Regions from separate parts of the Bradyrhizobium genomosp. III genome, predicted to be linked through region 1. Evidence: predicted binding sites of a transcription regulator. Region 1 holds the regulator's gene; the other holds the start of a gene.

The links. Region 1 encodes PhoB, which activates phosphate uptake and scavenging genes when phosphate is short. Its sites were predicted from a motif close to TGTCATNNANCTGTCAT; they were not measured.
Region 2: a site for PhoB is predicted at 1,579-1,595, ahead of IC66_RS0101510 (acetoacetate decarboxylase). Genes of this name have one in related genera too.

Annotation. Positions count from the first base shown of each region.
Region 1 covers NZ_AJQF01000056.1:17,958-21,163, reverse strand. Annotated here, with positions in the region: gene IC66_RS0105325 (aspartate aminotransferase family protein) at 1-316, opposite strand, end outside; gene IC66_RS0105320 (GcrA family cell cycle regulator) at 772-1,284, shown strand; gene phoB (phosphate regulon transcriptional regulator PhoB) at 1,514-2,221, opposite strand; gene phoU (phosphate signaling complex protein PhoU) at 2,244-2,960, opposite strand; gene pstB (phosphate ABC transporter ATP-binding protein PstB) at 2,972-3,206, opposite strand, start outside.
Region 2 covers NZ_AJQF01000018.1:26,783-29,988, forward strand. Annotated here, with positions in the region: partial or broken gene IC66_RS0101505 (patatin-like phospholipase family protein) at 362-1,538, opposite strand; gene IC66_RS0101510 (acetoacetate decarboxylase) at 1,737-2,516, shown strand; gene IC66_RS0101515 (transporter) at 2,628-3,206, shown strand, end outside.

The DNA of each region.
Region 1 (3,206 bases):
CCTCCAGCGCTTCGGCGCCCGAATTGCAGAAGAACACGAAGTCGGCAAAGCTCTCGTTGCAGAGCCGGTTGGCGAGCTTCTCGCCATCCGGGCTCTGGAACAGGTTCGACATGTGCCAGAGCTTCGTCGCCTGCTCCTGCAGCGCCTTGATCAGATGCGGGTGGCAATGGCCGAGCGCATTCACAGCCACGCCCGAGGTGAAATCGAGATAGCGATCGCCATTGGTCGCGATCAGCCAGCAGCCTTCGCCGCGCTCGAAGCCGAGGTCGGCTCTGGCGAAAACGGGGAGCAAATGCGGCGCTGCGCTGTTAGTCATGATGTCACTTGAATGTTGCGGACGGTGTGACGCGTGCATTGCGCAACGCACCATCGACCGGCCCGGAAAACGAAACGTGCCGCCTTTTAAGGGCGGCACGCGCGACTATCTTATGCCTGGCAAGACGGGTGTCAATGCCGCCCGGAAAGCCTCGCGAAACGCTGAATCCGTAGTCTTGCGGTGCCGATTTTGCGGGTTTTCACCACGGAACATGTGGAAGCGAGTCGGCGGACTCTTGCGCGGGAGTCACGCCATATTGTAGCGTTTGGATTGTCAGATACGACATCTCGTGCAGCGGTTCTGATCCCAAGAGTCCTCTTGTACCGGCGTAAACGTTCGGGCGTCAGTCACGCGCCCGGCGAGCCTTAAGGGATTCTGACGGCACGGGTTTTTGAAGGCTTAGGCAATCGCTGCGAGGCCCCAGGATGGCGGCGCGTAGCGAGGGAAAGGGTGCAATGACGGTTTTGACCTGGTCCGACGATCGCGTCGAGCAGCTGAAAAAGCTCTGGGAGGCCGGACTTTCGGCCAGCCAGATCGCAGCTGAACTCGGCAATGTGACCCGCAATGCCGTGATCGGCAAAGTGCACAGGCTCGGTCTGTCCGGCCGTGCCAAGAGCCCTTCATCGGCAGCGCCCCGGCCGCGCAAGGCGCGTCCCGCGCAGCACATGATGCGGGTGACCCGCCCCATTGCGCGCGGCAACACCGCGCTGGCGCAGGCCTTCGAGGTCGAGGTGGAGGCCGAACCGGTCACCTACGACAACGTGGTGCCAATGAGCCAGCGGCTGTCGCTGCTCGAGCTGAACGAGGCCACCTGCCATTGGCCGGTCGGCGATCCCTCCAGCCCGGATTTCTTCTTCTGCGGCGGCAGGGCGCTGTCCGGCCTGCCCTACTGCGCCCAGCACTCGCGCGTGGCGTATCAGCCGGCGGCGGATCGCCGGCGTGCCCCGGCAAAGCCGGGTCCGCGGTGAGCGGATTTAGCTGATCGCAAAGACGGCAGCCGTCACACGACGGCGCCTCAACCAACTCGGTGTCATCCCCGCGAACGCGGGGATCCATAACCACAGGGCGCTGTTGTTGCGCGAGATGGTCACTCCGAGTCTTCGCCAAACCACTGCCTGTGGTTATGGGTCCCTGCTTTCGCAGGGACGACACCGGAGAATGTGGCGGCAGCCCACCAAACCCCAACGCCTGCAAACCTTACGTCTGCTCCGCCTTCGCGAACCGATCGTCGAGCGCGTAGCCGGCGCCGCGGACGGTGCGGATCGGGTCCTGCTCGCGGCCGAGATTGAGCAGCTTGCGCAGGCGGCCGATATGGACGTCGACGGTGCGCTCGTCGATGTAGATGTCGCGGCCCCAGACGCTGTCGAGCAGCTGCTCGCGCGAGAACACGCGGCCCGGATGCTCCAGGAAGAACTCCAGCAGGCGATATTCGGTCGGACCGAGATCGATCGGCCGGCCCGAGCGCGCCACGCGACGCTTGTCGCGGTCGAGCTCGATGTCGCCATAGGCCAGCACTGTCGCGAGTCGCTCAGGACTGGCGCGGCGAAGCAGGCCCTTCACGCGCGCCAAAAGCTCCGGCACCGAGAACGGCTTGACGATGTAGTCGTCGGCGCCGGTCGCAAGTCCCCGCACCCGCTCGCTCTCCTCGCCGCGCGCGGTGAGCATGATGATCGGCAGCTGCTTGGTGTCGGAACGGGTCCGCAGCCGCCGGCACAGCTCGATGCCCGACAGGCCCGGCAGCATCCAGTCGAGCACGATCAGGTCCGGGATGTGCTCCTTGAGGCGGGTGTCGGCGTCGTCGCCGCGCATCACCGTCTCGACGTCATAGCCGTCGCCTTCGAGGTTGTAGCGAAGCAGCTCGGTGAGAGCTTCCTCGTCCTCAACCACCATAATGCGTGCGCCCATCGGGTCGTCGCTCCTTGAGTCTTCAGGTATTCGGGACCGTCGTGGCGAAGGTGGTCATGTCGCCCTTCGGCCGCTTGTCGGTGATCGCCTGGCCTTCGATCATGTAGAACACGGTCTCGGCGATGTTGGTGGCGTGGTCGCCGATCCGCTCGATGTTCTTGGCGCAGAACATCAGATGGATGCAGAACGAGATGTTGCGCGGATCCTCCATCATGTAGGTGAGGAGCTCGCGGAACAGCGAGGTGCAGATCGCGTCGACTTCCTCGTCGCCCTTCCACACCGCCATCGCCGCCGGCAGATCATGTGCGGCATAGGCGTCCAGCACCGACTTGACCTGCTGCTGCACGAGGTCGGTCATGTGCTCCAGGCCGCGGAACAGTTTCAGCGGATGGAAGTCGGTCTCCAGCGCGGCGACGCGCTTGCCCATGTTCTTGGCGAGGTCGCCGATGCGCTCGAGGTCGGTCGCAACGCGCATGGCGCCGACGATCTCGCGCAAATCCACCGCCATCGGCTGGCGGCGGGCGATGGTGAGCACCGCGCGTTCCTCGATGCGCTTCTGCAGCGCGTCGAGCTCGGCATCGATGGTGACGACGCGCTGGCCGAGCGCGACGTCGCGGCGGATCAGCGCGCCGACGGAATCGACGATCATGCGTTCGGCGATGCCGCCCATCTCGGCGACCAGGCGGGTGAGCTCCTGGAGGTCGGTGTCGAAAGCTTTTGCGGTATGTTCAGTACCCATGTCGCGTCTCCTCAGCCGAACCGGCCGGTGATGTAATCCTGCGTGCGCCGGTCGCTCGGCGACGTGAAGATCTTGCTGGTGTCGTCGAACTCGATCAGCTCGCCGAGATACATGAAGGCGGTCTTGTCGGAGACGCGCGCCGCCTGCTGCATGTTGTGCGTGACGATCGCGATCGTGTAGTTCTCGGACAGCTCCTGGATCAGCTCCTCGACCTTGGCGGTCGAGATCGGATCGAGCGCCGAGCAG
Region 2 (3,206 bases), on a different contig from region 1:
GCCATCCGCGCAGGGAAGGCCGGTCGCCCGGCTACACCTGTTGTCCAACCCGTGCGCGTCTTGTTCGCACACGGGACCGCGGGTGCCAGCCGGCGCCCGGCCTTCCCTGCGCCCTTTCTGAACAAGAAGGGCAACGACGAGAGCAAAGCTCGGGCGAAATGAGCCGCGAGAATGCGGAAGTGTGTCTTCCGAATGGATCACGTTTATGGGCAGTCTCGTGCCCCGGACGCAGCGCAGCGTCCCTTTGACGGAGCGCTGCAGAGCCGGGGCCCATGATCGCGGCGAACCGTGTAGCTTCTGGGTCCCGGCTTGGCGCAGCAACGCTCAAGGCGTTGCTGCGCGTCCGGGACACAAGCGTCCCTTACGCGCTCTCCGTCTCCCGGTGCACGTCGTGCACGACGAGGCCCATGCCTTCCTCCGGCATCTTGATCCAGTCGCGGCGCTTCAGCGTGCGCTTGGTGTCTTCATAGCCGCTGGTCCAGTGCTCGCGCATCGAGGTGCCCGAGAACTCGTGGTCCTTGGCGTCGCCCTCATAGGCCTTTTGCTGGTAGATCAGATGCAGGATCGCGATCTCCGGCATGTGGCACAGGCTCGTCTTCAGCTTGCGCTCCTCGTCGGACAGTTGCTCGTCCGGCAGCTTCGCCAGCGCCTTGTGGAGCAGGACCTTGAGATTGTGGGTGCGGCGATAGACGTCGGTGTTGTGGCGCGTGCGCGAGGAATACATGATGTCCTTGTGGCGAGCCATCACGTCCTGGATCGAGCGCGGCAGCACGCCGCGCGCGCTGAACAGGTCGACCTGAAACACCAGCGAATTTGAGCGCATCCTCCTGGTCGAGCAGGTGTTGCAGCGGCGTGTTGGAGACGATGCCGCCGTCCCAGAAATGATCGGTGCCGATCCGCACCATCGGCAGCGCCGGGGGCAGGGCGCCGGAGGCCATGATGTGCTCCGGCTCGATCTCGTCATGGGAATTGTCGAAATAGATGAAATTGCCCGAAAGCACGGTGACCGCGCCGACCGCGAAGCGGACCTTCTTCTCGTTGATGAGATCGAAGTCGACCAGCTCGAGCAGGCTCTCCTTCAGCGGCATGGTGTCGTAATAGCTGGTCGCGGTGCGCGCGCCGACCGGGCTGAACCAGGGATTCATTTGGTGCGGGGTGAAGAATCCGGGCTGGCCCATCGCCGAGGTCATCCAGGCGCTGGTGAGATTGCGCCACTGGCGGAAGACGTCGCCGTCGGGCGTGTAGTGCCAGATCTTGCGGTTGGTGATGCGCTCCCAGAAGATGCGCAGCGCCTCGAGCCGCTTTTCCGGCTTGTTGCCGGCGATGATGGCGGAGTTGATCGCGCCGATCGAGACACCGCAGACCCAGTCGGGCTCGATGCCGGCCTCGTGCAGCGCCTGATAGACACCGGCCTGGTAGGCGCCGAGCGCGCCGCCGCCCTGCAGCACCAGCGCGATGCGATCGCAGCGTTCGGGCCGCCAGCCCCGCGAGGGCGCCTGATGGCTCTGATATGTCGGATGCGACGTGCGGGCGTCCATGGCGATGCCTCCTGCTTGCGCAAGACGATTGCGTCACGTGGTGACGGCGTGATGACAGGGCGGCACCGATGCATCGCCGGCAACGCAGACCGACCACGCTGCAATGGCAGGGGTCGTGCGCCTGACGGAAAAGCTTCACATCGCAGTCAATGAGGATCGCTAGCAATTGCCGCCGATCAGGAACACAGGAGACCAGCGATGCGAAGCGAAGACGTGCTGAGACTTCCGTCCATGCCCGCGGCGGGGCCGAGCTATCCGGCCGGTCCGTATCGGTTCGTCAACCGCGAATTCCTCGTCATCACCTACGAGACCGACCCGGAGCTGATCCGTGCCGGCCTACCTGAGCCGTTGCAGCCGATCGACCAGCCGATCGTGCATTACGAATGGATCAAGATGCCTGACTCCTCCGGCTTCGGCAGCTACACCGAATCCGGCCTCGTCATCCCCGCGCGTCTCAACGGCGAGGACGTCAACTTCGTCTCGCAGATGTATCTCGACGACGATCCGCCGATCGCCGCCGGCCGCGAGATCTGGGGCTTTCCCAAGAAATACGCCCATCCCAAGCTCGAGATCGTCAAGGACACGCTGACGGGCACGCTGGAATATGCCGGCCAGCTCGTCGCCATGGGCACCATGGGCTACAAGCACGAGAGCATGGCCGGCAACGGCGATCTCACCCGCGCCACGCTGTCGAAGACGCAGATCAATCTGAAGATGATCCCGGGCGTCGACGGTCGTCTCGAGGTCTGCCAGCTGGTCGCGATCAACCTCGTCGACATCGTGCCGAAGGGCTCCTGGATGGGGCCGGGCCGGCTGCACCTGGTGCCTCATGTCAACGCGCCGGTCGCCGATTTCCCGGTCCGCCGCTGCCTCGGCGCGCATCATTACATTGCCGATCTGACGCTGCCGTTCGGCCGCGTCGTCCATGACTACATCAGGCAAGCCGAGGCGGCCGCGACCGGGCTGGCGGCGGAATAGGGCGGCATCATCAAACTGTAACACTGGCGTAATTGAGTACCCGCGTGGGGTCCGGAAGATGCCGTCAGCCATCTTCCGAAACGGGGCAGTTGTTGACGGTTGGGGCTATCCATGGCTGAGCCGGCAAAGCTTGCCAGCGCATTATCGAACGCCGAACCCGCCATTCCCGGCCTGGTCTGGGCCTTCCGCCTGCACAGCGACGGCAGTGCCGAGGCGCTGCCGGTCGACCAGCCGATCGAGTTCAGCCATGACGGCCGGCTCTGGCTGCATTTCAACCTGACCGACGCGCGGGCGCGGCCCTGGATCGCGGCGTCGCAGCTGCCGGCGCTTGCACGCGAACTGCTGCTGTCGAGCGACACCTTCCAGCAGCTTCACGTCATCGACCACTGCGTCTACGGCGTGTTTTCCGACCTCGTGCGTGAGATCGACAGCGCGACGGAGGAGACCGCGTTCCTGCGCTTCGCCATGACCGAGCACCTGCTGGTCTCCGGCCGCCATCAGGCGCTGTGCTCGGCGGACGCCACGCGGCGGGTGCTCGAAGGCGGCTACCGCGTCGACAATGTCGCTCATCTGCTCGAAAAGATCGTCGATGAGGTCGCGGACACGCTGGACCGGATGGCCGACAAGCTCGGCCAGGAGATCGACGATATCGAGGAGCGCATCCTCGCCGATGACGCGAGGCCGGAGATG